Regions from separate parts of the Pantoea sp. X-Soil-TKNS-1280 genome, predicted to be linked through region 4. Evidence: predicted binding sites of a transcription regulator. Region 4 holds the regulator's gene; each other region holds the start of a gene.
What was found. The regulator PurR, encoded in region 4, represses purine synthesis genes. The targets are predictions, from matches to a motif close to CANGCAAACGTTTGCNTG.
Positions count from the first base shown of each region.

Region 1: a site for PurR is predicted at 2,590-2,607, ahead of purE (5-(carboxyamino)imidazole ribonucleotide mutase). Genes of this name have one in related genera too.
Region 2: a site for PurR is predicted at 2,937-2,954, ahead of gcvT (glycine cleavage system aminomethyltransferase GcvT). Genes of this name have one in related genera too.
Region 3: a site for PurR is predicted at 4,912-4,929, ahead of purH (bifunctional phosphoribosylaminoimidazolecarboxamide formyltransferase/IMP cyclohydrolase). Genes of this name have one in related genera too.

Region 1 covers NZ_AP035962.1:1,160,270-1,167,529, reverse strand. Annotated here, with positions in the region: gene cysS (cysteine--tRNA ligase) at 1-1,133, opposite strand, end outside; gene ppiB (peptidylprolyl isomerase B) at 1,350-1,844, shown strand; gene AC6I8X_RS05340 (UDP-2,3-diacylglucosamine diphosphatase) at 1,844-2,560, shown strand; gene purE (5-(carboxyamino)imidazole ribonucleotide mutase) at 2,692-3,201, shown strand; gene purK (5-(carboxyamino)imidazole ribonucleotide synthase) at 3,198-4,262, shown strand; gene ybbP (putative ABC transporter permease subunit YbbP) at 4,313-6,730, opposite strand; gene ybbA (putative ABC transporter ATP-binding protein YbbA) at 6,727-7,260, opposite strand, start outside.
Region 2 covers NZ_AP035962.1:3,468,659-3,475,918, reverse strand. Annotated here, with positions in the region: gene pepP (Xaa-Pro aminopeptidase) at 1-145, shown strand, start outside; gene ubiH (2-octaprenyl-6-methoxyphenyl hydroxylase) at 142-1,320, shown strand; gene ubiI (FAD-dependent 2-octaprenylphenol hydroxylase) at 1,341-2,543, shown strand; gene gcvT (glycine cleavage system aminomethyltransferase GcvT) at 3,009-4,106, shown strand; gene gcvH (glycine cleavage system protein GcvH) at 4,128-4,514, shown strand; gene gcvP (aminomethyl-transferring glycine dehydrogenase) at 4,598-7,260, shown strand, end outside.
Region 3 covers NZ_AP035962.1:293,576-300,835, forward strand. Annotated here, with positions in the region: gene AC6I8X_RS01345 (YjaG family protein) at 62-652, shown strand; gene hupA (nucleoid-associated protein HU-alpha) at 841-1,113, shown strand; gene AC6I8X_RS01355 (DUF1481 domain-containing protein) at 1,181-1,849, shown strand; gene purD (phosphoribosylamine--glycine ligase) at 1,886-3,166, opposite strand; gene purH (bifunctional phosphoribosylaminoimidazolecarboxamide formyltransferase/IMP cyclohydrolase) at 3,185-4,774, opposite strand; rRNA gene AC6I8X_RS01370 (16S ribosomal RNA) at 5,378-6,919, shown strand; tRNA gene AC6I8X_RS01375 (tRNA-Ile) at 6,993-7,069, shown strand; tRNA gene AC6I8X_RS01380 (tRNA-Ala) at 7,221-7,260, shown strand, end outside.
Region 4 covers NZ_AP035962.1:1,880,130-1,887,389, reverse strand. Annotated here, with positions in the region: gene AC6I8X_RS08860 (alkene reductase) at 1-193, shown strand, start outside; gene gloA (lactoylglutathione lyase) at 290-697, shown strand; gene rnt (ribonuclease T) at 808-1,473, shown strand; gene AC6I8X_RS08845 (Grx4 family monothiol glutaredoxin) at 1,510-1,842, opposite strand; gene AC6I8X_RS08840 (C40 family peptidase) at 2,210-2,995, shown strand; gene cydH (cytochrome bd-I oxidase subunit CydH) at 3,051-3,140, opposite strand; gene purR (HTH-type transcriptional repressor PurR) at 3,426-4,451, shown strand; gene punR (DNA-binding transcriptional activator PunR) at 4,448-5,359, opposite strand; gene punC (purine nucleoside transporter PunC) at 5,469-6,677, shown strand; gene cfa (cyclopropane fatty acyl phospholipid synthase) at 6,986-7,260, shown strand, end outside.

The DNA.
Region 1 (7,260 bases), 720 kb from region 4:
TCGGCAGCCGCTTTATCTTCTGTTTTCAGACGGTTCACTTCACGCGCCATATCGAACAGTACCGAGTAAGCTTCCGGCGTGTTGAAGTCATCATCCATTGCTGTACGGAAGCGTGTTTCAAACTCTTCACCACCCGCCGCCACCGCAGCAGCATCAGTGTGACGCAACGCGGTGTAGAGGCGCTCCAGCGCCGCACGCGCCTGATTGAGGTTATCTTCGCCATAGTTCAGCTGGCTGCGATAGTGGCCCGACATCAGGAAGTAACGCACGGTTTCCGCATCGTAGTGCTGCAGCACATCGCGCACGGTAAAGAAGTTGCCGAGGGATTTTGACATCTTCTCGCGGTCAACCATCACCATACCGGAGTGCATCCAGTAGTTAACGTACGGGCCATCATGCGCACAGGTGGACTGCGCCACTTCGTTTTCATGATGCGGGAACATCAGATCGGAACCGCCGCCGTGAATATCGAAATGGGTGCCGAGTTGTTTGCAGTTCATCGCCGAACATTCAATATGCCAGCCCGGACGACCATTGCCCCACGGTGAACTCCATGCCGGTTCGTCCGCTTTGGACATCTTCCACAGCACGAAATCCATCGGATTGCGTTTCACTTCAGCCACTTCCACGCGCGCACCGGCCTGCAATTGCTCCAGATCCTGGCGTGACAGCGCACCGTAATCTTTGTCGCTGAGGACATCAAACATCACGTCGCCGTTATCTGCCACATAAGCGTGACCACGCTCAATCAGCAGGCCAACCAGCTCGATAATTTCGTCGATATGACGCGTGGCGCGTGGCTCCAGATTCGGCGGCAGGATACCCAGCGCGGCGAAATCTTTATGCATTTCACCGATCATACGATTGGTCAGGGTTTCGATGCTTTCGCCGTTTTCGTTGGCACGTTTGATAATTTTGTCGTCAATATCGGTGATGTTACGCACATACTTCAGCGTATAACCGACATAGCGCAGGTAGCGCGCCACCACATCAAACGCAACGAAGGTACGCCCGTGGCCGATATGACAGAGGTCGTACACCGTGATGCCGCACACGTACATGCCGATTTCGCCAGCATGGATGGGTTTGAATTCCTCTTTCTGTCGACTCAGGGTGTTATAAATCTTTAACATTGAAAGGTTCCGTATAAACGTGTGCGAAGAAGGCCTATTCAGGCTAGCTGCGTATTGTGCCGTATTTTTTACGCCAGCGCGACGCCAGCATAGCAACAGCCGCCACCTTGCTGACGCGTCATCACAATTTGTGATATAAGGAGCGTCTACAAAAAGGCCCGCTGCTTTGCATGCGCGGCTATTGGCACCGACGACAACCTTTACAGGACGAGAATGATGGTCACTTTCCAGACGAACCATGGCGATATCGTAATTAAAACTTTCGATGATAAAGCGCCGGCAACCGTAAAGAACTTCCTGGATTACTGCCGTGATGGTTTCTACGACAACACCATTTTCCACCGTGTCATCAATGGCTTTATGATTCAGGGCGGCGGTTTTGAGCCTGGCATGAAACAGAAAGCCACTAAAGAAGAAATCCGTAACGAAGCCAATAACGGTCTGAAAAACACCCGTGGCACCCTGGCGATGGCACGTACTCAGGCCCCGCACTCTGCCACTGCGCAGTTCTTCATCAACGTTGCCGACAACGACTTCCTGAACTTCCGTGACGAAAGCCTGCAGGGCTGGGGTTACTGCGTGTTTGCTGAAGTGGTTGAAGGTATGGACGTAGTCGAAAAAATCAAAGCGGTCGCTACCGGCCGCAGCGGCATGCACCAGGATGTGCCGAAAGATGACGTGATCATCCAGAAAGTGACCGTTAGCGAGTAATGTCGCGCACGCTGTTTATCGCAGATCTTCATCTGTGTCAGGACGAACCGGCAATTACTGCCGGTTTTCTGCATTTTTTGCAGCGTGAAGCGCATCAGTGCGATGCGCTTTATATCCTCGGTGACCTGTTTGAAGCCTGGATCGGCGATGACGATCCCAATCCGTTGCATCAGCAAATCGCCGCTGCGCTCAAGGCGTTGCCGGTGCCGAAGTATTTTATTCACGGCAATCGCGATTTCCTGCTCGGCCAGCGTTTTGCTGCTGCCTGCGGCATGACGTTGCTACCGGAAGAACAGGTGTTAACTCTGTATGGTCAGCGGCTGCTGATTATGCACGGTGATACCCTTTGCACCGACGATGAAGGCTATCAGCGTTTTCGCGCCAAAGTGCATCAGCGCTGGCTGCAAAAACTGTTTCTCGCTTTACCATTACGTTTGCGGATGCGGATTGCCGCCAGAATGCGTGCCAACAGCAAACAGGCCAATCAGCATAAGTCGCTGAGCATCATGGATGTCAATCAACAGGCGGTTATCGAGGCCATGACGCGCCAGCAGGTGCGGCTATTGATTCACGGCCATACCCATCGCCCGGCACTCCATGAGTTTGTTTTGCAGGGTGAAAACGCGCAACGCGTGGTGCTCGGTGCCTGGCATCAGCAGGGATCGATGGTTCAGGTCGATGCCGATGGCGTCAGGCTTATCGAATTTCCGTTCTGACAAACGGGCAATCTTGCCCGTTTTCCGGCCACGCAACCGTTTTCCTTGCTGCCATCTCATGCTATTCTCTGTGCCCTTCTTCACCTGCCCGCCCGGCCAGGTTCGTTTGTATATTCACAGGAGTTGACCGCATGTCATCCAACGCCGCCCCGGCTCGTATCGCCATCGTCATGGGTTCCAAAAGTGACTGGGCTACCATGCAGTTCGCCGAGGAAATTCTTAACAGCCTGGATGTCCCCTTCCACGTTGAAGTGGTCTCTGCTCACCGTACGCCGGACAAACTGTTCAGCTTTGCCGAAAACGCCGCCCAGAATGGTTTTCAGGTGATTATCGCCGGTGCTGGCGGTGCCGCACATCTGCCGGGCATGCTGGCAGCCAAAACGCTGGTACCGGTGCTGGGTGTACCGGTACAAAGCGCCGCGCTGAGCGGGGTCGATAGCCTTTACTCCATCGTGCAAATGCCGCGTGGTATTCCGGTAGGCACGCTGGCAATCGGTAAAGCCGGTGCCGCGAACGCCGCACTGCTGGCCGCACAGATTCTGGCGATTCACGACAGCGCGCTGGCAACTCGCCTGGCAACCTGGCGTCAGACCCAGACTGATGAAGTGCTGAACAACCCGGACCCGCGGGGGGATGCATGAAGCCGGTTTGCGTACTGGGAAATGGTCAGTTAGGCCGGATGCTGCGTCAGGCCGGTGAACCGCTGGGTATCGCTGTCTACCCGGTAGGGCTGGATGCGGAACCCTCTGCCCTGCCGATTGCACAAAGCGTTATCACCGCCGAAATTGAACGCTGGCCGGAAACTGCGCTGACGCGTGAACTGGCAAGCCATCCGGCGTTTGTGAATCGCGATATTTTCCCGCGTCTGGCCGATCGCCTGACGCAAAAACAACTGCTCGATCAGCTCAACCTTGCCACCGCGCCGTGGCAGTTGCTGGCGGATAAAAGCGAGTGGCCACAGGTGTTCAGTTCACTGGGCGAACTTGCCATTGTCAAACGCCGTACCGGTGGTTATGACGGGCGTGGTCAGTGGCGTCTGCGCGCCAATGAAGCCGACAGCCTGCCGGATGAATGCTACGGTGAATGCATCGTTGAGCAGGGCATCAACTTCAGCGGCGAAGTTTCACTGGTGGGCGCGCGCGGTCAGGACGGCAGCACCGTTTTCTACCCGCTGACTCATAACCTGCATCAGGACGGCATTCTGCGTACCAGCGTGGCCTTCCCGCAGGCGGATGCCGCGCAGCAACAACAGGCCGAAGCCATGCTCAGCGCCATCATGCATGAGCTGAACTACGTGGGCGTGATGGCGATGGAATGTTTCATCACACCACAAGGCCTGCTGATCAACGAGCTGGCTCCGCGCGTGCACAACAGCGGGCACTGGACACAGAATGGCGCCTCCATCAGCCAGTTCGAGCTGCATTTACGTGCCGTACTGGGCTTACCGCTGCCACAGCCGGTGGTGTATGCGCCTTCCGTGATGGTCAACCTGATCGGTACTGATGTGAATCTGGCGTGGCTGCATCAGCCGCTGGTGCATCTGCATTGGTACGAAAAAGAAGTGCGTCCGGGACGTAAAGTGGGTCACCTGAATCTCACGGACAGCGACCAGGCCCGCCTGGCTGCGGCGCTGAACGCGCTGGTGCCTTTGCTGCCGCCTGAGTACGCCAGTGGTATCGCCTGGGCAGTGGAGAAACTGTAACGAAAACGGTCGCCATTGATGGCGACCGTTCTGTTACGCGGCGCGATTTATCACGCCGCCTCAAACCTTCTGAACAACGCTTTCCCCTTCAGCAAGCGCACACCCAACCAGCCGCCGCACAACGACAACAAAACTGCTCCGCAGATCGGTAACGCCAGCCACAGGCTCCAGTCTGGTTCCCACGGAAAATCAAAGATTTTACGCTGTAATCCCCACAGGGCCGCTTCCGCTCCCAGCGCCGCTGCCACACCCGACACCACGCCAAGCAGCGCGAACTCGCACCATAACGTCCCACGCAGCAGCCGCTTGCTCGCCCCCAGCGTGCGATACACCACCAGTTCCTGACGCCGCTGACGCATACCGACCTGAATCTGCGCCAGCAACAGCAACACGCCGCAAATCGTCACCAGCACCACCATAATTTCCAGTGCCTGGCTGACCTGCGCCAGCACCTGACCAATCTGGCGCAGCATGCTGCCAATATCCAACAGGCTCAGGGTCGGGAAGCTACGATTCAGTTGCGCCAGCAATGCCGGATTGCTCTCCATACGGAAGCTGGTCAGCCACGTCTGCGGCTGATCATCCAGCGCACCCGGCGGGAAAATGAAGAAGAAGTTTGGCCGCATGCTTTCCCAGTCAACTTTACGCAGGCTGGTAATTTTGGCGCTGAACTGCTGGGTATCGCCGCTGAAGGTTAAGGTATCGCCCAGTTTCACTCCCAGCCGATCCGCCAGCTCAGTTTCTACTGAAACCTCCCCGGCACGCGGCGGCCATGTTCCCGCCACCAGCGGGTTATGATCCGGTCGTTCAGCCTGCCACGTCAGATTCAGCTCGCGATTCAGCGCGTTATCCATATTCGGATCGGCATCTCTACCGTTCAGCTGCGTCAGACGCGCGCGAATAATCGGATAGAAGGTTTCTGCTTTGATGTGATGCGAATTGAGGAAATCACGTACCTGCGGCACCTGTTCCTGCGTCATATTCAGCAGAAAATAGTTGGGGCTATCCGGTGGCAATTGCTGTTGCCAGCGATCCAGCAGGTCACCGCGCATCACCAGCAATAGTGCCAGTAGCATAAAGGAGAGCGAAAAAGCCGCCAGTTGGCTGAGGGTCATGGCAGGCTGGCGCAGCAGACGATTAATCGCCAATCGCATCGCCAGATTGCGCACCACCAGACGCCGCAACAGCAGCAGCGCGCCCCAGCCAAGTACCGCCAGCAATATTGCCAGCATCACTACGCCCACCAGCAGTGCCCACAACATTTTGCTGCCGCCCATCAGCAGCGCCAGCAGACCAATCACCACCAGTGCCATCACCGGCAGATAGAAACGCAGCGGCCAGACATTCGCCACGGCATCCCGCCGCAATACGCGTAGCGGCTGGGTTGCCATTAATAAACGATAAGGTCGCAGGCCCACCAGCAGCGAAATCACAAACATCGCCCCCAGCGCCCACAGCCAGGGCCAGAAACTGGCGGCCGGCAGCGCGCCAGGCAGGACCGGTTTCAGCATCACCAGCAGGATGACCTCAATTCCCTGCCCCAGCACGCTCCCCGCCAGCGCTGCCAGCAGCAGCACTGCCAGCCACTGGCCGATGATTAAGCGTTGCAGTACCCGCCGCGTCGCACCGAGGGTTTTCAGCACCGCCACCAAATCATAGCGGCTGCGACAATAGTGGCTCATCGCCACCGCGACGGCGGCGATCGCCAGCAGCAACGTCAGTAACGCCGAAAGCAGCAAAAATTGCTGCGCCCGCTGCATCGATCGTCCTAATGCATCTTCTGAGTTTTCGACGCTGATCCAGCGCTGATCGGGCTTCAGCTGCGGCTGAATCCAGCTGTCATAGCGTGCCAATGGGGCCGGATCGCCGGAGAATTTGTAACGCCAGCTCAGACGGCTACCCGGCTGAATAGCACCGGTTTTCTCCACATCGGCCAGGTTCATTAACAGGCGAGGGGCGGTCTGGAAGGGATTGAAACCGGCATCCGGCTCCTGAATCACCTCCCCGGCAATACGCAGCGTGGTGTCACCCACATCAATCTGGTCGCCGGTTTTCAGGTTGAGTAACGCCAGCAAGCGCGGGGCTGCCAGCACCGTTCCGGCAACAGGGCGCAGGCCAGGGGGATCCGTTTGCAAGGTACCGAACATCGGGTACGCATCATCAACCGCCTTCACATCCGCCAGCTGCGGCGTTTGCTGCGCAAAGGTCATGGTCATAAAACTGAGCTGGCGGCTGACTGACAAGCCCTCCTCGCGCGCCTTTGCCAGCCAGGCTTCCGGTACCGGGGAACTGCTGCGCAACGTGCGATCGCCCGCCATAAAATCACGGCTTTGCTGGCTTAGCCCTTTCTCCATGCGGTCGCTGATCGAACCCAGCGCCAGCACACAGGCCACCGCCAGCGTCAGCGCCAGCCAGACGATCAACAGCGAGGGCGATCGCCACTCGCGCCAGAACCAGCGCCAGATCATGACTCCTCCCACAATTTTCCGTCACGCAGCCGCAGGCGACGATCGCAACGTGCCGCCAGCTGTTCATCGTGCGTCACCAGGATCAGTGTCGTGGCGAAATCCCGGTTCAGGGAAAACAACAGATCAGCAATGCGGTCACCGGTCTGGCGATCGAGATTGCCGGTCGGTTCATCAGCAAACAGTAAACCTGGCCGTCCGTTAAAGGCACGCGCCAGCGCCACCCGCTGTTGTTCTCCGCCGGAAAGTTGTGCGGGAAGATGATGCAAACGCGCTTTCAGCCCAAGCTGGGTCAGCAAATCCACCGCCTGAGCGCGACTTTCCCGATCGCTCACGCCACGCAACAGCGCAGGCAGTTGCACGTTCTCCAGCGCATTTAACGTTGGCACCAGCATAAAGGATTGAAAAACAAAACCGACCTCACGGGCGCGCAGCGCAGCCCGCTGCTCTTCATCCATGGTATGCAGGGGTTCGCCGAGCAGATGGACTTCGCCGCTGCTGCCATCATCCAGCCCGGCGAGGATGCCCAGCAG
Region 2 (7,260 bases), 1.6 Mb from region 4:
AGTCCCGGCACAGTATCGCGGTATCGGCATTCGTATTGAGGATGACATCGTGATCACTGCCGAAGGCAACGAGAATCTCACCGATAGCGTGGTGAAAGATGCCGACGCAATTGAAGCCTTAATGGCGGCGGCGCGCCAGGCATGACTATTCTGATTGCAGGCGGCGGCATGACCGGCGCCACGCTGGCGCTGGCCATATCCCATCTGACGCAGGGAAAACTGCCGGTGACGCTGATTGAACGCAGCGAACCGGACAGCCGTGCTCATCCTGGATATGACGGACGCGCCATCGCGCTGGCGGCAGGGACCTGCCAGCAACTGGCGGAGATTGATCTGTGGCGTTCGTTGCAGGATTGCGCCACGCCGATCACCCACGTCCATGTTTCTGACCGTGGTCATACTGGCTTTGTTTCGATGCAGGCGGCGGATTACCAGTTACCGGCACTGGGCCAGGTGGTGGAGCTGTTCGATGTCGGGCAACGCCTGTTCCAGCGGCTGAAAAGCGCACCGGGCGTGACGCTACGTTGCCCGGCGCATGTCACGGCGGTGTCACGCAGTGCTGATAGCGTGCAGGTCACGCTGGACAGCGGCGAACAGCTGGATGGTGCGCTGCTGGTGGCAGCAGACGGCTCACGTTCACCGTTGGCGGCCTCCTGCGGCATTAGCTGGCAGCGCGAGGATTACCAGCAGCTGGCGGTGATAGCCAATGTCACCACGCAGTTGCCGCATCAGGGACGCGCCTTCGAACGTTTTACCGAACACGGTCCGCTGGCGTTGTTGCCGATGTCGGGCAATCGCCTGTCGCTGGTGTGGTGTCATCCGCTGGACGAGAAAGACAAGCTGGCGCAGTGGGATGACGCGACTTTTCTGCGCGAGTTGCAACAGGCGTTCGGCTGGCGGCTGGGACGTTTCACCCACACCGGCCAGCGCGAAATTTACCCGCTGGCGTTACAAACCGCCGAGCGGCAGGTGGCGCACCGGCTGGCGCTGGTGGGTAATGCGTCGCAGACGCTGCATCCGATTGCCGGTCAGGGTTTTAACCTCGGCCTGCGTGATGTGATGTCGCTGGCGGAAACGCTGGCGAGTGCCTGGCGTCACCAGCAGGATCCCGGCAGTTATGCGGTACTCCATCATTTTGCCGCCCGACGCCAACCGGATCGTGCGGCGACCATTGGCGTGACCGATGGTCTGGTACGATTATTTGCTAACCGTTATGCCACGCTGGTGGCAGGACGAAATCTTGGGCTGGTGGCAATGGACCATCTGCCGTGGCTGCGAAACCCCCTTGCCGCGCGGACGCTCGGCTGGGTAAAACGTTAAGCATGAATTAAGGGGCAGCAATGCAAACTTTTGATGTGGCTATCGCTGGCGGTGGCATGGTCGGACTGGCCGTTGCCTGCGGGCTGCAAGGCAGTGGATTGCGCGTTGCGGTGCTGGAGAAGGCGGCAGAGCCGCGATTTGATCCGCAAGCTGCGCCATCGATCCGCGTATCGGCGATCAATGCGGCCAGTGAACGCCTGCTGCAAAAGCTCGATGTCTGGTCAACGATTCTGGCATTACGCGCCAGCGCTTATCACGGCATGGAAGTGTGGGACCAGGACAGTTTTGGCAGCATCAGTTTTGATGATGAGCAGCAGGGCTTAGCCCACCTCGGCCATATCATTGAAAATCCAGTGATTCATAGCGCATTATGGCAGCGCGCCAGCCAGTGCAGCGATATTACGTTGCTGGCTCCAGCGCAGTTGCAGCAGGTGGCTTTTGGCGACAACGAAGCCTTTATCACTCTGCAGGATGGCAGCATGATGAGTGCCCGTCTGTTGATCGCCGCCGACGGTGCCAACTCCTGGCTGCGTGACAAAGCGGATATCCCGATCACTTTCTGGGATTACGATCATCACGCGCTGGTGGCGAATATCCGCACTGACCTGCCGCACGATGCGGTGGCGCGCCAGGTGTTCCACGGTGACGGCATTCTGGCATTTTTGCCAATGCAGGACCCGCATCTGAGTTCAATTGTCTGGTCGTTGTCTCCCCAGGAAGCCACGCGTTTGCAGGATATGCCTGAAGCGTTGTTCAATCAGCAACTTTCTGTGGCTTTCGATATGCGCCTTGGTTTGTGCCAGGTGGAGAGCGAGCGTAAAACCTTCCCGCTGATGGCACGCTATGCGCGTAACTTTGCTGCGCACCGCCTGGCGTTGGTTGGCGATGCTGCGCACACTATCCATCCGCTGGCCGGGCAGGGCGTGAATTTGGGCTTTATGGATGCCGCCGAACTGATCGGTGAAATCCGCCGCCTGCACAGTCAGGGCAAGGATATTGGGCAGCACCTGTATCTGCGACGTTATGAACGCAGCCGCAAACATAGCGCGGCGCTGATGCTGGCGGGTATGCAGGGCTTCCGTGAACTTTTTGCCGGAAGTAATCCAGCGAAAAAATTCCTGCGTGACGTCGGCCTGAAACTGGCGGACACCCTGCCAGGGGTCAAACCGATGATGCTGAAGCAGGCCATGGGGCTGAATGATATCCCCGGCTGGCTGCGCTAACCTTCTCTAAATCTGCACAAATTCAGTAACGGCGCGATTTATCGCGCCGTTACAGCCATTCATTCTTCCCCCAGCCAATTGCCCGTTTGCACCACCATGATGCAGACCCGCCCTATTTTTGCGCCTCGTTTGATTTATTCTAATTTTACGCAGGAATTCGCATTATATTTTCTCATGTCATAGTGGTTTTTTTTCGGTGCCATTTGCCCACTCATGGCGTTGGATTCCATTATTTTGCTACATAAAAGTTATGTTGTTGTATTTTGTGCGTGTTTAATCACATAAAGCCAGTGGATTATCCTGCATTCTGTGCGGCGCTTCGCAGACGACAGACTTTGTTTCGCCCTCGTTTTCCTTATGGTTAATTCGAGCGTTCGGTGGTAACGTCAGCGCAAAGAGAACGTTTGCGTCAGCCATCATGGCTACGCAGGCGCGTCACGCTCACTTGTTTTCTACAGGATGGTTATGACTCAGCAAACGCCTCTATTCGAACAGCATCAGGCCAGCGGCGCCCGTATGGTGGACTTTCACGGCTGGATGATGCCTCTGCATTACGGCTCACAAATGGATGAGCACCACGCGGTACGTACTGATGCCGGCATGTTTGACGTTTCCCACATGACCATCGTCGATCTGCGCGGGGCGAGCACCCGTGAATTCCTGCGTTATCTGCTGGCAAATGATGTCGCCAAACTGACCCAGCCAGGCAAAGCGCTTTACACCGGCATGCTGAACGCTTCCGGTGGCGTCATTGATGATTTGATTGTTTACTTTATGACCGAGGACTTTTTCCGTCTGGTGGTGAACTCCGCTACGCGTGAAAAAGATCTGCAATGGATTGGTGAACACGCGAAGAAATACGGGGTGACGTTGACCGAGCGTGACGATCTGGCGCTGATTGCGGTACAGGGACCCAATGCCCAGCAAAAAGCACAGTCGTTGTTTAGCGCGGCACAACGTGAGGCTGTGACGGGCATGAAGCCATTCTTCGGCGTTCAGGCGGAAGATTTGTTTATTGCTACCACCGGTTATACCGGCGAAGCGGGCTACGAGATTGCCTTGCCTGCTGGCGCTGCTGCGGATTTCTGGCAGCGTTTGCTGGCGGCAGGTGTCAAACCGGCGGGGCTGGGTGCACGTGATACGTTGCGTCTGGAAGCGGGGATGAACTTGTATGGCCAGGAGATGGATGAAGGCGTCTCACCGCTGGCGGCCAACATGGGCTGGACCATTGTCTGGGAACCGACCGACCGTGATTTTATTGGCCGTGCCGCGCTGGAAGCTCAGCGTGCTGCAGGGACAGAAAAACTGGTGGGCCTGGTCATGACCGAAAAAGGGGTGCTGCGTAACGGCTTGCCGGTACGTTTCACCGATGAACAGGGTCAGCCGCAGCAGGGTATTATTACCAGTGGTTCCTTCTCTCCAACGCTGGGTTACAGCATTGCGCTGGCACGCGTGCCAGCGGGAATTGGCGAGCAGGCGATTGTGGAAATCCGCAACCGTGAAATGCCGGTGAAGGTCACCAAACCGATTTTTGTTCGCGCCGGTAAGCCGGTCGCTCAGTAACTTTTTTCAGGAGATTTGGCGATGAGCAATGTACCAAAAGAATTGAAGTACAAAGATAGCCACGAGTGGGTGCGTAAAGAAGCCGACGGTACTTTCACCGTCGGGATTACCGAACATGCCCAGGAACTGTTAGGTGACATGGTGTTTGTTGACCTGCCAGAAGTAGGACGCGTTGTTGCAGCTGGTGAAGATTGTGCAGTAGCAGAATCAGTGAAAGCCGCTTCTGACATCTATGCCCCGCTGAGCGGCGAAATCATTGAGATTAACGAAGAACTGGAAGGTTCGCCGGAACTGATCAACAGCGATCCGTACAGCGATGGCTGGTTGTTCAAAATCAAAGCCAGCGATGAGTCTGAACTTGACTCGATGCTGGACGCCGATGCGTACAAAGCTTCCATCGACGAATAAGTATGCGTAACAGAAGGTGTCGCCAGGCGGCACCTTCGTTTTTATCTGTATTAATACCCAGCCCGACTCAGGATTTACTGCTAATGACTCAGACTCTCAGCCAGCTTGAACATAACGGTGCTTTCATTGAGCGCCATATCGGCCCTACGCCGGAGCAACAGGCCACCATGCTGGAAGCGATTGGTGCCAGCTCACTGGAAGCGTTGATCGGTTCCATCGTGCCTGCCGACATCCAACTGCCGGGCCCGCCCGCGGTGGGTGATGCCGCCACTGAGCAGCAGGCGCTGGCTGAGTTGAAAGCCATTGCCAGTCAGAACCAGCGTTACAAATCCTGGATTGGTATGGGTTACACTGCGGTAATCACCCCGCCGGTGATCCTGCGTAACATGCTGGAAAATCCGGGCTGGTACACCGCTTACACGCCGTATCAGCCGGAAGTATCACAGGGCCGTCTGGAAGCGCTGCTTAACTTCCAGACCCTGACGCTGGATCTTACTGGCCTCGACATCGCATCAGCATCACTGTTGGACGAAGCCACTGCCGCCGCTGAAGCGATGGCGATGGCAAAACGTGTCAGCAAGCTGAAAACTGCCAACAAATTCTTTATCGCCGACGATATCCATCCGCAGACGCTGGATGTGGTACGTACTCGTGCTGAAACCTTTGGTTTTGAACTGATTATCGACAGCGCGGAAAAAGCGCTCGATCATGACGACCTGTTCGGTGTGCTGCTGCAACAGGCAGGTACCACCGGTGAAGTGCATGATTACCGCGCACTGATAAGCGAGCTGAAAAGCCGCAAAGTGGTGGTGAGTGTCGCCGCTGATTTTATGGCGCTGGTGCAGCTGGAAGCTCCAGGCAAGCAGGGCGCAGACATCGTGTTTGGCTCTGCGCAGCGCTTTGGCGTGCCGATGGGCTACGGTGGTCCGCACGCGGCCTTCTTTGCCAGCCGCGACGAACATAAACGCTCGATGCCGGGCCGTATCATCGGTGTTTCACGCGATGCCGCAGGCAACACTGCGCTGCGCATGGCGATGCAGACCCGCGAACAACATATCCGTCGTGAAAAAGCCAACTCCAACATCTGTACTTCACAGGTGCTGCTGGCGAATATCGCCGGTTTCTATGCGGTCTATCATGGACCCGCTGGCCTGAAGCGTATTGCTTCACGTATTCACCGTCTGACCAGCATTCTTGCTGCCGGGTTGAAAAACGGTGGCCTGAAACTGCGCCACAACAGCTGGTTCGATACTTTGACGGTAGACGTGGCTGACAAAGCGGCGATACTTAACCGTGCGCTGAGCTTTGGTGTCAACCTGCGCAGCGACATCCATAATGCGGTGGGTATCACTCTGGATGAAACCACACGTCGTGAAGATGTGCAGGCGCTATTTGCCATTCTGCTGGGCGATGCCCACGGCCAGGATATTGATGCGCTGGATAGCGCCGTTGCCGCTGAAAACAGCGCGATTCCGGCGGGCCAGCAGCGTCAAAGCGCCATTCTGGAACATCCGGTGTTCAACCGTCATCACAGCGAAACTGAGATGATGCGTTACATGCACAGCCTGGAGAAAAAGGATCTGGCGCTGAACCAGGCGATGATCCCGCTGGGTTCCTGCACCATGAAACTCAATGCCGCAGCCGAAATGATTCCAATCACCTGGCCGGAATTCGCTGAAATGCATCCGTTCTGTCCGTCAGAGCAGGCAGCGGGTTATCTGCAAATGATCGGCCAGCTGTCGCAGTGGCTGGTGCAGCTGACCGGTTATGACGCGCTGTGTATGCAGCCGAACTCGGGTGCACAGGGTGAATATGCCGGCCTGCTGGCGATTCGTCGCTACCACGAAAGCCGTAACCAGGGCGACCGTCATATCTGTCTGATCCCCAGTTCTGCACACGGCACCAACCCGGCGTCGGCACAGATGGCGGGCATGTCAGTGGTGGTAGTCGCCTGTGATAAACAGGGCAATATCGACCTCGGTGACCTGCGTGAGAAAGCGGCACAGTCGGGCGATAAGCTTTCCTGCATCATGGTGACGTATCCGTCTACCCATGGCGTGTACGAAGAAACAATCCGTGAAGTGTGCCAGATTGTGCATCAGTACGGCGGCCAGGTTTATCTTGATGGTGCCAACATGAACGCGCAGGTGGGTATCACCACACCAGGCTACATCGGTGCGGATGTCTCTCACCTTAACCTGCACAAAACCTTCTGCATTCCGCACGGCGGTGGTGGACCGGGTATGGGACCGATCGGCGTGAAAGCGCATCTGGCCCCCTTCGTGCCGGGCCACAGCGTGGTACAGATTGATGGCGTACTGACCCAGCAGGGCGCGGTTTCCGCAGCGCCGTTCGGCAGCGCTTCGATTCTGCCGATCAGCTGGATGTACATCCGTATGATGGGTGCTGAAGGACTGAAACAGGCCAGTTCAGTAGCAATTCTTAATGCTAACTACATCGCCAGCCGTCTGCAGTCGGCCTACCCGATTCTGTATACCGGGCGCGATGGCCGCGTTGCACACGAATGTATTCTGGATATCCGTCCGCTGAAAGAGCAAACCGGTATCAGCGAGCTGGATATTGCCAAACGCCTGATTGACTACGGCTTCCATGCGCCGACCATGTCGTTCCCGGTTGCCGGTACGCTGATGGTCGAGCCGACGGAATCGGAGAGCAAAATCGAACTGGATCGCTTTATCGACGCCATGCTGGCGATTCGTATGGAGATCGATCGTGTGGCTGATGG
Region 3 (7,260 bases), 1.6 Mb from region 4:
GCTGTTTGCGCGCGGCTTTTGCGGTACACTGCCGCCAGCTAAATTATTGAGAGCAAGTTTGATGTTACAGAACCCCGTCCATTTACGTCTGGCGAAGCTGGAAAGCTGGCAGCACGTCACCTTTATGGCCTGTCTGTGTGAACGCATGTTCCCCAACTACTGGGCCTTCTGTCAGCAGACCGAATTCGCAGATCCGCAGCTTTATCGCCGCATGCTCGATCTCGTCTGGGAAAGCCTGACGGTCAAAGACGCCAAAATCAATTTCGACAGCCAGCTGGAGAAACTGGAAGCGGCAATCCCTAATGGTGATGATTTCGACATCTACGGTGTGCATCCGGCGATTGATGCCTGTGTGGCATTGAGCGAAGTCCTGCATGCGCAGCTGAGTGGGGAAACCCTTGAGCATGCCATTGAGGTCAGCCGGACGTCGATCACTACCGTGGCGATTCTCGAAATGACCCAGGCTGGACGCGAAATGAGCGATGAAGAGCTGCGCGAAAACCAGGCAATTATTGACGAATGGGATCTGCAGTGGGAGATTTTTCGCCTGCTGGCAGAGTGCGAAGAGCGCGACCTTGAACTCATTAAAGGGTTACGTTCTGACCTGCGCGAAGCGGGAATCAGTAACATCGGTATAATTTTTCAGCAATAAGGCGAGAAAACGTGACTTCAGGCCCGAATTAGCGCGCCTGGAGGCTTCACATCAGCCCCCTGTCTGGTCTACATTTGGGGGGCTGAAAATTGTGGCTATCGGTGCGTGCAGGCTGAAGAGTGCCAGAATATGGCTTTTCCCTCGCACTCGTTGCTTAGCAAGCGATAAATACACTTTAAGGATAACTTATGAACAAGACTCAACTGATTGATGTGATCGCGGAAAAAGCAGACCTGTCAAAAACCCAGGCTAAAACTGCACTGGAATCTACTCTGGCTGCGATCACTGAGTCTCTGAAAGATGGTGATGCTGTACAACTGGTTGGTTTTGGTACTTTTAAAGTGAACCACCGCGCTGAGCGTACCGGTCGCAACCCGCAGACTGGCAAAGAGATCAAAATCGCTGCGGCAAACGTACCGGCGTTCGTCTCTGGTAAAGCGCTGAAAGACGCTGTTAAATAAGTTTCCGCGACGCGGTATAGCTTTAAAAGAGGGGCGGCATCGCCCCTTTTTGTTGCCGGAGCCTGCCATGCTGAACCTTTTACATCAGCGCGTCTGCGCTCTGTTATGTGGTGCCCTCCTGGTAGGGTGCAGCTCCACCCCTGATCTTCCTGCCTTTACTGCCAGCGGCTACCTTGCCGACCGTGGCGTAGTGCGTATCTGGCGCAAAAACAGCGACCATCAGTCAATTCATATGCGTACCGTCTTCATCCCCTTTGATGGTGATGCGATGGAGACCACCGATTACAGCTGGCTGAACAACAATCTCACCAACGTGGAACGACAGGTCACGGGCAAACAACCGGATACCGTCACGTTGCGTTTCGATCAGCAAGGCAATCTCAATTTTATGCAGCGGCAACTGGCCGGGCGACGTGAAGCCGTCAGCAGCGACAGCGTGGAACTGTACCGCTTCGATGCACAGCGGATGCTACAGCAGAGCAATGCGTTGCTGGATGGACGTGTGTTGCTGAGCCAGGGGCACTGGCTGGGCGGGATTCAGGTACGAACCTGCGAAGGTAAAGTCATTAATGCGCCTTTCGATAGCAGCATGGTGGCAGCCCTGACCCAGCAACAGCAGCGCGATCCCTCGGTGTCATTGATGGTGGCATGGCTGGAAGCGCCGGAAGGGGTACAGTTGCTTCATATCACCCCAACGGATGAATGCAGCTGGCAACCAAAAGAGAGCGATTTCTGACGGGAATGAAGAAGGGGCACTGAGTGCCCCTTGTGATTATTTGCGGTTGATGGCGCGATAGCCGATATCGTAGCGACAGAAACTGCCATCCCACGAGATAGGCTTAGCCAGCGCATAAGCACGCTGCTGCGCGGCAGCGACATCTTCACCCAGCGCGGTGACACACAGTACGCGTCCGCCATTGGTGACCACCAGATCATCTTTGAGGGTGGTACCTGCGTGGAACACCTTACCATCTGCAACTTCTTCCAGCGGCAGACCATGAATCTGGTCACCGGTGTTGTAGTCACCCGGATAACCGCCAGCCGCCAGCACCACACCCAGCGATGGACGTGGATCCCATTGTGAGGTCTGCTGATCCAGTTTACCGTCACAGGCCGCCAGGCACAGCGCCACCAGATCAGATTGCAAACGCAGCATGATCGGCTGGGTTTCCGGATCGCCAAAGCGGCAGTTGAATTCGATCACTTTCGGCTGACCAGCTTTGTCGATCATCAGCCCGGCATACAGGAAGCCGGTGTAAGTGTTGCCTTCGGCTTTCATGCCGTTCACGGTTGGCCAGATGATCTGATCCATCACGCGCTGGTGGATCTCATCAGTCACCACCGGAGCCGGTGAGTAAGCGCCCATACCGCCGGTATTCGGGCCAGTATCGCCATCACCCACACGTTTATGGTCCTGGCTGGTGGCCATGGGCAGTACGTTGTCGCCATCCACCATCACGATAAAGCTGGCTTCTTCACCATCCAGGAACTCTTCGATCACGATACGATGGCCTGCGTCGCCGAAAGCGTTGCCTGCCAACATATCCTGCACGGCATCTTCGGCTTCTTTCAGCGTCATCGCCACGATGACGCCTTTACCGGCAGCGAGACCGTCTGCTTTGATCACGATCGGTGCGCCTTTCTCGCGCAGGTACGCCAACGCAGGCTCAACCTCGGTAAAGTTCTGATACTCAGCGGTTGGAATCTGCTGGCGGGCAAGGAAATCTTTGGTGAAGGCTTTGGAACCTTCCAGCTGCGCTGCCGCCTGCGTTGGGCCAAAAATTTTCAGACCGGCCGCGCGGAACGCATCCACCACCCCAATCACCAGCGGGGCTTCCGGGCCGACGATGGTCAGGTCGATGTTTTCCTGCTGGGCAAACGCCAGCAGCGCAGGGACATCAGTGGCACTGATCGCCACATTCTGCAATGCGGGTTCCAGCGCGGTGCCAGCATTGCCCGGTGCCACAAATACGGTCTCTGCCAGCGGAGACTGCGCAGCCTTCCACGCCAGGGCGTGTTCACGTCCGCCGTTACCAATCACTAAAATTTTCATCTGTAACGCTCCAAACGATTAATGGCGGAAATGACGCATGTCGGTAAAGATCATGGCGATGCCGTGCTCATCGGCGGCGGCAATCACTTCATCATCGCGAATCGAACCGCCCGGCTGGATTACGCAGGTGACGCCGACGGCAGCAGCAGCATCAATACCATCGCGGAACGGGAAGAAGGCGTCAGAGGCCATCGCCGATCCTTTCACTTCCAGACCTTCATCACCGGCTTTGATCCCGGCGATTTTTGCCGAGTAGACGCGGCTCATCTGACCCGCGCCTATCCCGATGGTCATGTTGTCACGCGCATAGACGATGGCGTTGGATTTAACGAACTTCGCCACTTTCCAGCAGAACAGCGCATCACGCAGTTCCTGTTCGGTTGGCTGACGTTTGCTTACTACACGCAGCTGGCTGGCGTCGACCATGCCGAGATCGCGATCCTGCACCAGTAAACCGCCGTTAACGCGTTTGAAATCCAGCCCGGCAACGCGGCTCTGCCACTGACCACACACCAGCACGCGAACGTTCTGTTTGCTGGCGGTCACTTTCAGCGCGGCTTCGGTGGCTGAGGGGGCAATGATCACTTCGACAAACTGGCGGCTGATGATGGCCTGAGCCGTCGCTTCGTCCAGCTCACGGTTGAAGGCAATGATGCCGCCAAACGCAGAAGTCGGATCGGTTTTATAAGCACGCTCGTAGGCATCCAGAATGGAATCGCCTACAGCCACACCACAGGGGTTGGCATGTTTCACAATCACGCAGGCAGCTTCGCTGAACTCTTTCACACATTCCAGCGCGGCATCAGTATCGGCGATGTTGTTATAGGAGAGTGCTTTACCCTGTACCTGCTGTGCCGTCGCCACTGAGGCTTCCGCGACGTTTTCTTCTATATAGAAAGCGGCGTCCTGATGGCTGTTCTCGCCATAACGCATATCCTGTTTCTTAATGAAGTTAAGGTTCAGGGTACGTGGGAAGCGGCCTGCTGGCTCTTTGCTCTCGCCATGATAAGCCGGTACCAGGCTACCGAAGTAGTTGGCAATCATGCTGTCGTAGGCGGCGGTGTGTTCGAAGGCTTTGATCGCCAGATCGAAACGGGTTGCCAGCGTCAGGGAGTTCTCATTGGCATCCAGCTCCGCAATGATGGCGCTGTAGTCGCTGCTCTTCACCACAATGGCGACGTCTTTGTGGTTCTTCGCGGCAGAGCGCACCATGGTCGGGCCGCCGATATCGATGTTTTCCACTGCATCTTCCAGCGTACAACCCGGTTTTGCGACCGTCTGGGCAAAGGGGTAGAGGTTAACGACCACCATGTCGATGGGGTTGATGGCGTGCTGCGCCATGATGGCATCATCCTGGCCGCGACGACCGAGAATGCCGCCATGCACTTTCGGGTGCAGCGTTTTGACGCGTCCATCCATCATTTCCGGAAAACCGGTGTAGTCAGACACTTCAGTGACCGGCAGGCCCGCATCTGCCATCAGGCGAGCAGTACCACCTGTGGAGAGCAGCTCAACACCACGGCTGGAGAGTGCCTGAGCAAATTCGAGGATACCGGCTTTGTCTGAGACACTCAGCAGAGCGCGGCGTACAGGACGACGTTGTTGCATGGTGGTTTTATCCCTTGGCTTTGTTTCGCGTAAATAAGAGCGTTACATCAAGCTTAGCGTTTCTCTTCTATATAGAAGAAGCGGCTTGCTTCAGGTAACGCCCCAAAAGGGGCATCCTTGACGTCGCGGGGCATTGTAGCGAAAACGTTTGCGCGATGCTCGACTAAATTCATTTACCCGTCAGGATGTGGATAACTTTGTGTGTAAGTGGGTATAAGGCGGGGTTTTGCTGTGGAATGCAGCGAACGGTTGTTTTTATTGAAATTAGCGGTTGCGCATGCCGAACAACTCCCTATAATGCGCCTCCATCGACACGGCACAACGGCTTACGAAATGCGGTGTTGAGAGAGAAGTTCTGAAGGAACTCTCGCCAGAGAAAATCGCTGAAAAAAGTGATTGACTCTGAAGGAGGAAAGCGTAATATACGCCACCTCGCGACAGACGGTTAACCCGCTGCTCGAACTGCTCTTTAACAATTTATCAGACAATCTGTGTGGGCACTCGCAGGATTGATATCAAAAGTCTACGGACTTAAAAAATATCAAGTCTCAAGAGTGAACACGTAATTCATTACGAAGTTTAATTCTTTGAGCATCAAACTTTAAATTGAAGAGTTTGATCATGGCTCAGATTGAACGCTGGCGGCAGGCCTAACACATGCAAGTCGAACGGTAGCACAGAGGAGCTTGCTCCTTGGGTGACGAGTGGCGGACGGGTGAGTAATGTCTGGGGATCTGCCCGATGGAGGGGGATAACTACTGGAAACGGTAGCTAATACCGCATAACGTCGCAAGACCAAAGTGGGGGACCTTCGGGCCTCACACCATCGGATGAACCCAGATGGGATTAGCTAGTAGGTGGGGTAACGGCTCACCTAGGCGACGATCCCTAGCTGGTCTGAGAGGATGACCAGCCACACTGGAACTGAGACACGGTCCAGACTCCTACGGGAGGCAGCAGTGGGGAATATTGCACAATGGGCGCAAGCCTGATGCAGCCATGCCGCGTGTATGAAGAAGGCCTTCGGGTTGTAAAGTACTTTCAGCGGGGAGGAAGGCGATGAGGTTAATAACCTCATCGATTGACGTTACCCGCAGAAGAAGCACCGGCTAACTCCGTGCCAGCAGCCGCGGTAATACGGAGGGTGCAAGCGTTAATCGGAATTACTGGGCGTAAAGCGCACGCAGGCGGTCTGTCAAGTCGGATGTGAAATCCCCGGGCTTAACCTGGGAACTGCATTCGAAACTGGCAGGCTAGAGTCTCGTAGAGGGGGGTAGAATTCCAGGTGTAGCGGTGAAATGCGTAGAGATCTGGAGGAATACCGGTGGCGAAGGCGGCCCCCTGGACGAAGACTGACGCTCAGGTGCGAAAGCGTGGGGAGCAAACAGGATTAGATACCCTGGTAGTCCACGCCGTAAACGATGTCGACTTGGAGGTTGTGCCCTTGAGGCGTGGCTTCCGGAGCTAACGCGTTAAGTCGACCGCCTGGGGAGTACGGCCGCAAGGTTAAAACTCAAATGAATTGACGGGGGCCCGCACAAGCGGTGGAGCATGTGGTTTAATTCGATGCAACGCGAAGAACCTTACCTGGCCTTGACATCCACGGAATTTGGCAGAGATGCCTTAGTGCCTTCGGGAACCGTGAGACAGGTGCTGCATGGCTGTCGTCAGCTCGTGTTGTGAAATGTTGGGTTAAGTCCCGCAACGAGCGCAACCCTTATCCTTTGTTGCCAGCGATTCGGTCGGGAACTCAAAGGAGACTGCCGGTGATAAACCGGAGGAAGGTGGGGATGACGTCAAGTCATCATGGCCCTTACGGCCAGGGCTACACACGTGCTACAATGGCGCATACAAAGAGAAGCGACCTCGCGAGAGCAAGCGGACCTCATAAAGTGCGTCGTAGTCCGGATTGGAGTCTGCAACTCGACTCCATGAAGTCGGAATCGCTAGTAATCGTAGATCAGAATGCTACGGTGAATACGTTCCCGGGCCTTGTACACACCGCCCGTCACACCATGGGAGTGGGTTGCAAAAGAAGTAGGTAGCTTAACCTTCGGGAGGGCGCTTACCACTTTGTGATTCATGACTGGGGTGAAGTCGTAACAAGGTAACCGTAGGGGAACCTGCGGTTGGATCACCTCCTTACCTGAAGATACCTTCCTTCGAAGTGCTCACACAGATTGTCTGATAGAAAAGTAACGAGCAGAAAAACCTCTACAGGCTTGTAGCTCAGGTGGTTAGAGCGCACCCCTGATAAGGGTGAGGTCGGTGGTTCAAGTCCACTCAGGCCTACCAAATTTCTTCTCATGCTGCGTTATGCGCGCGGTCGTTTACCGACGTAAACTTCCCTTCCGCATGCCTTGCCTGAGCAGAAATTGCATTCTTCTTTTGTCTGAAGAATGTGAACTCGGTTGAGTGGTAGTAGTGGTCTCTGCAGTAACTGTATGGGGCTATAGCTCAGCTGGGAGAGCGCCTGCCTTGCACGC
Region 4 (7,260 bases):
AGCCTATACCGTTGAAAAAGCGGATGACCTGATTCAGCGTGGCCTGATTGATGCCGTGGCTTTTGGTCGTGATTTTATCGCCAACCCGGATCTGGTGGCTCGCCTGCAACAGGATGCGCCGCTCAATCCGCAGCGTCCGGAAACCTTCTACGGTGGCGGTGCCGAAGGTTATACCGATTACCCGACGTTATAAGAAAGTTTGATTGCCGCACCGGATGTGCGGCAATGCTGTTTCTTCAGAGCGTTAACTCGCTATACTTAGCCTTTGTGCTTGTTAAAAGAGGATGTTATGCGTTTACTTCACACCATGTTACGCGTTGGCGATTTGCAGCGTTCCATCGATTTTTACACACGTGTGCTGGGCATGCGCTTGCTGCGTCAGAGCGAAAACACCGAATATAAGTACACCCTGGCTTTTGTTGGCTATACCGAAGAAAGCGAAGGTGCCGTGATTGAGCTGACCTATAACTGGGGCGTCGAGAGCTATGATCTCGGCAACGCCTACGGACACATTGCTCTGGGCGTCGATGATGTTGCGGCCACCTGTGACCGCATCCGCAATGTCGGTGGTAAAGTGACCCGAGAAGCTGGCCCGGTTAAAGGCGGCACCACGGTGATTGCGTTTGTCGAAGATCCGGATGGCTACAAAATCGAACTGATCGAAAACAAACACGCCGGACACGGCATCGGCAACTAAGCCTGCCTGCCAGCCTGGGTATTTACGGGCTGGCGCTCCTCTCTCCTGCTGCACCCTCCCGCAATTTTTGCCATAATGCGCGCTGCCCCATTTATTGCTATGAGATCCTGATGTCTGAATCGAACGACTTAAACGCTCTCCATCAACGCTTTCGCGGTTTTTATCCCGTGGTGATCGACGTCGAAACGGCCGGTTTTAATGCCAAAACCGATGCCCTGCTGGAAATTGCCGCCACCACACTCAAAATGGATGAAGACGGCTGGTTACATCGCGATGAAACGCTGCATTTTCACGTTGAACCCTTTGAAGGTGCGATTCTTAACCCGGATGCACTGGCGTTTACCGGGATTGATCCCAGCAACCCACTCCGTGGCGCAGTGAGCGAATATGAAGCGCTGCATGCAATTTTTAAGATGGTGCGTAAAGGCACAAAGGACAGTCACTGCAATCGCGCGATTATCGTGGCGCATAACGCCACCTTTGATCATGGCTTTCTTATGGCGGCAGCCGAACGTGCCGGTCTGAAGCGCAACCCATTCCATCCCTTTGCCACTTTTGATACCGCCGCATTAAGCGGCCTGGTGCTGGGTCAGACGGTGCTGGCAAAAGCCTGTAAAGCGGCAGGTATGGATTTCGATAGTACCCAGGCGCATTCTGCCTTGTATGACACTGAACAAACCGCGACGCTGTTTTGCGAGCTGGTCAATCGCTGGAAGCGCCTTGGCGGCTGGCCGGTCGCGTTCAGTGACGATGTATCGGAAGACGATGCAGAATGACCAAAAGAAAGGCCGACGATGCGTCGGCCTTTGCAATTATTCTGCTTCTTTATACTTCTCAGCAGTTTCTTTAATCAGCGGTTGCAGCTCACCACGCTGGAACATCTCCACGATGATGTCGCAACCACCGACCAGCTCGCCATCGACCCACAGCTGAGGGAACGTTGGCCAGTTGGCATATTTCGGCAATTCAGCACGGATATCCGGGTTTTGCAGGATATCAACATACGCGAAGCGCTCACCACAGGCAGACAGAGCCTGCACCGCCTGCGCAGAGAAACCGCAGCTTGGCAGTTTCGGCGAACCTTTCATATACAGCAGGATCGGGTTTTCTGCGATCTGGCGCTGAATTTTTTCAACAGTACTCATTTTTGCCTTCCTTAATTCCTCACTTCGTGTTTGTTTATTGTAGCGACTTCACCCCCGCACTGAAAACGGGATTTTGCTTCTCAGCGACCTTAATCGCCATGTTTGTTAAGTTCCAACGCCACAAATAACATTTTCATATCATTAGCAAGCATGAACCGATTAATAATTGGCAATAATTATGCTGCGTTAACCGGCTGAAATCGCTCATTTTTGCCCCAGATACCATCTGGTAACAGATTAATCGAAAAATGCCTTACCTTTTGGAAAAAAAGTGGATTAGAATCAATCCCGGCGCTGATCATTGATCAGATTTTTCTAACTTGCCGCAGGCTGTTTTATCGCAGACTGCTTAACCTGTAACCGGACTATGCGTTTACTTATTACGCTTTTTATGCTGGCTTTCGCCCAACTGTTTTTTAATGTGGCTTCTGCGTCACCGCATGCGCCCATCAATGCCAGTTTGCATAATGCAGAGAAAAAAAGTGCACGCGAAGATGAGCGCCGTAAACGACGCCCGGTCAAGACCAGCACCAAAAAATCACGCCTTACCAGCAGTGTTCATAAGTTAAGACTGAAGAAACCCACGAAAACCGAAACTGCGCTGCACAAAACCACCCGCAGAAAAACCCTGCTGAAGTCGCCGACCAAAAAATATGGTCATCAGCGCGTGGCGAAAGTCATATCTGAGCAGGATGACGCCAGCGACCTCACCACCATCAGGATGAGCAAATCACACCGTCAGCGCTATCAAAAGGCGCGTGAAACGGCGATGAACAAATTAATGGGTCAGATCGGTAAACCCTACCAGTGGGGCGGTACTTCACCGCATACCGGTTTCGATTGCAGTGGTCTGGTGTGGTATGCCTATAAAGACCTGGTGAAATACAAATTCCCCCGCACCGCTAACGAAATGTATCACCTGCGTGATGCGGCGCCGATTAAACGCGATATGCTGGAGAAAGGAGATTTGGTGTTCTTCCGCATTAACCATCGCGGTACCGCTGACCATGTAGGTGTTTACCTTGGCAACGGCAAGTTTATTCAGTCACCGCGTACCGGTAAAGATATTCAGATTAGCGCATTAGGTGAAGATTACTGGCAGAAGCATTATGTTGGTGCACGCCGCATGATGACACCGAAAACCATTCGCTAAGCGGTCACTGCGCAATAAAAAGCCGGACACTGAAATTTCAGGTCCGGCTTTTTTATTAATGAAGGATCGCGGTGAAGCTGAACACGATGATCATTAACAGCGCGCCAACGGTAGTACCCAGCGCCAGTTTCAGGTCTGTACTCATCACAACTCCTTAGTCACATTAATTGAAGGGTTAATGTAATTTTCGCACAGCCCCTGGCAAAAATCTCGTGTTATCCGCGTCAGCTTGCTAGAATCGCCGCCTTTCGTTGCGCAACAGATTTTGCGCACGCTGTGTTTGTGGCCTGTTAAAGTGATTTAGACTCAGAGTTAACGCCTTTTTCTTCGCCATTTGCCCCAAAATTTGGGGCGCAAAACCATTAGCAGACGCAAACGTTTAACAATATACTTATCAGTAAGTTGCGATAAGCCCGGGAGTACCATTTTCATGGCAACAATTAAAGATGTGGCGAAACGCGCCGGTGTCTCCACCACCACGGTTTCGCATGTCATCAACAAGACGCGTTTTGTCGCGGAAGAGACGCGTAACGCCGTATGGGAAGCGATCAAAGAACTGCACTACTCGCCCAGCGCCGTGGCGCGTAGCCTGAAGGTCAACCACACCAAAACACTGGGATTGCTCGCCACCTCCAGCGAAGCCCCCTATTTCGCGGAAATCATCGAAGCGGTGGAAAACCACTGTTTCGACCGCGGCTACACGCTGATTCTCGGCAATGCGCATAACGATCTGCAAAAGCAGCGTGCTTATCTCTCGATGATGGCGCAAAAGCGCGTCGACGGTTTATTGGTGATGTGTTCCGAATATCCCGACGACCTGCTCACCATGCTGGAAGAGAACCGCAATATCCCGATGGTGGTGATGGACTGGGGCGAGTCTCGCGGTGATTTCACCGATACCGTGCAGGATAACGCGTTCCAGGGCGGCTATCTTGCGGGACGTTACCTGATCGAACGTGGACATCGCGACATTGGTGCCATCCCCGGCCAGATGGAGCGCAATACTGGCGGCGGTCGTCATGCTGGTTTTATGCAGGCACTGCATGAAGCCGGTATTACCGTTCGTCCGGAATGGATTGTGCAGGGCGACTTCGAACCAGAATCCGGTTATCAGGCGATGCAGCAGATTCTCAACCAGAAACAACGTCCGACGGCGGTGTTCTGTGGCGGCGATATCATGGCGATGGGTGCGATTTGTGCCGCCGATGAAATGGGGCTACGTGTGCCACAGGATATTTCGGTGATTGGCTATGACAACGTGCGCAACGCCCGGTATTTCACCCCAGCGCTGACGACCGTTCATCAGCCGAAAGCGCAGCTGGGAGAAAAAGCACTGGAAATGCTGCTCGATCGCATCACCAGTAAACGCGAAGAGCCGCAGACCATCGAAGTGCAGCCAACATTGATTGAACGCCGCTCAGTCGCTGACGGTCCGTTCCGCGATTATCGCCGCTAAGCCACCGTTTCGCTCAACCACTCATGGTTGAGCGTTTCAGCATCGCCCAGATAATCCAGCAACCAGCTTAATGCCGGTGAAGCGCGTTGTTCCGACCAGCTGACACAACAGGGACTCTCCGGGAAAGGCGCAGGCAACGTCAGTTCGGTTAACTCGCCACTATCCAGCAGTGGCCGGGCTAAATGGCCCGGCACCATGCCCACGCACAAACCTGCCCGCAGGCAATCCATCCCGGTTTCCCACTCCGGTACCACCAGACGTCGCTGGTTATCCAGCGTCCAGGTCATCCGCCGCGGCAGCGCCCGCGACGTATCCTCCAGCACCAGCGAAGGCCACGTCCGTAAGGTTTCTTCATCCAGCTGGGTACTTTTTGTCAGGGGATGCCCGGGACTGACCACGCAACGCCAGTTCAGCGCGCCCATATCCTGAAAGGCGAAACGCCCACCGACCGGAATGGCCTGGGTGGCCCCAATCGCCACATCGACCCGTCCATCAGCCAGCGCATCCCAGACCCCGTTGAACACTTCATAGCTGATAATCAGCTCCATATCCGGGAAGTGACGGTAGAAATCCTTTACCAGTTGCCGGGTACGCTGCGGTTTAACGATACAATCAACCGCGATGCTCAACTGACCACGCCAGCCGTTAGCCAGTTGCTGGCACTGGCGTCGGGTTGCCAGCATTTTTTTGATAACACTCCGGCCTTCACGCACGAAATGCTCACCCGCTGCCGTCAATACCACTTCCCGGTGCTGCCTTTCAAACAAAGGCACGGCCAGCCAGGTTTCCAGCTGGCGTACCGTATAGCTGATGGCAGAAGGCACGCGATGCAACTCCTGCGCCGCTGCGCTAAAACTGCCGCTGCGAGCCACCGCATCCACCACTTCAAGCGCGTATTCAGACCACATAATTTTGCCTGCAAAATTTTTGATAGCACCTCGCAAATATTAGCGTTTCACAAAGACTGCCGCACCCTTTTACACTCCCCGGCGTTTAATTTGTCTAATGAGAATCACCATGTTGTCATCAAAAGGATTTTTGCCTTACCTTGCTTTGCTAAGCATGCTGGGCTTTCTTGCTACGGATATGTACCTGCCGGCCTTCGGTGCCATGCAGCAGGATTTTGCCACTGCCCCCGGCACCATCAGCGCCAGCCTGAGCCTGTTCCTCGGTGGATTTGCCTGTGCGCAGGTGTTCTGGGGTCCGTTGTCTGACCGCTTTGGTCGCAAACCCATTCTGCTGGCCGGATTAGTGATCTTCGCGCTGGGCTGTCTCGGCATGTTGTGGGTAACCGATGTGCGACTGATGCTGGCACTGCGTTTTGTCCAGGCGCTGGGTGTTTGCGCGGCGGCTGTCAGCTGGCAGGCGCTGGTGGTTGATCGCTATCCACAGGCGCAGGCGAACAAAGTTTTCGCCACCATTATGCCGCTGGTGGCGTTGTCACCGGCACTGGCCCCGTTGCTGGGAGCCTGGCTGATGGGCCATTTCCACTGGCGTAGCATTTTCCTGCTGCTGACGCTGGTCACGCTGGTGTTGCTGGTCGGTACCCTGCAACTGGCGAACCCCACCCGCACCCAGGCGGCACGCGCGCCACAGCCCGGATGGTTGACGTTACTGGCTTCAAAGGTCTACAGCGGCAATGTGCTGATTTATTCTGCCTGCTCCGCCAGCTTTTTCGCCTGGCTGACCGGTTCGCCTTTCATCCTCGCTGATGCCGGGCTTTCACCCGCCGATATTGGTCTGAGTTATGTACCGCAGACCATCGCCTTCCTCGTAGGTGGCTTTGGTTGCCGTGCCCTGTTGAATCGGTTCCAGAGCAAACAACTGCTGCCATGGTTGCTGGTGATTTACAGCCTGAGCATCGTCAGCCTGTTTGCTGTTGCCCAGCTTGCAACACCTGCGCTCTGGGCGCTGCTGCTGCCGTTCTGTGGCATGGCATTGGCCAATGGTGCTATCTATCCGATCGTGGTCGCCAGCGCACTGCTGCCTTTCCCTCAGGCCACCGGTAAAGCGGCATCCTTACAAAATCTGCTGCAGCTGGGATTGTGTTTTATCGCCAGCCTGCTGGTTTCCGCTGGCTTACAACAGGCATTGCACAGTACCAGCCTGGTCATGCTCGCGACTGTGGCGCTTGCCTGGGCTGGTTTCGGCTGGCAGCGTGCCGCTGTGGCAAACGCACAAAGTGATGTTGCTCACAACTCCCGTCCCTGCGAAGATAATCGCTAACGCAACGGCCTTAGTTAGCAAACTAACGATAAGTCGTTGAATATTGACCCACGGAAGCATATACTGCGTGGGTCAGCATTTCTGTAACAAATCAATAACATAATTGTATTAATATTTAGCGACTCTGTCGCTGGGATGGTGTCTGCACGATGTTCTCCCCTGTGTTGTGCCAGACATTTCTATTCAGATTCATACCTCTGTAAAACGTCGGATATCTGGCGCACGGATTTTCCGTGAGTTCTCTCACAAGCCTGGAGAAATTGACTATTCTTTTCTCAGGTTGAAATCGGAAAGGTGATGGAGAAGCTATGAGTTCATCGTGTATAGAAGAAGTGAGCCTTGAAGAAAACCACTGGTTTCGTATCGCCCATGAATTACTGGAACGGGCCGATATTGCCATAAATGGTACTCGCCCCTGGGATATTCAGGTTAAGCATCCGGATTTTTTTAAACGGGTCCTGCAGGAAGGGTCGCTGGGCCTCGGTGAAAGTTACATGGACGGCTGGTGGGAATGTGAAAACCTCGACATGTTCTTTCATCGCGTACTGAAACACCATCTGGATCAGCAATTACCGCATCATTT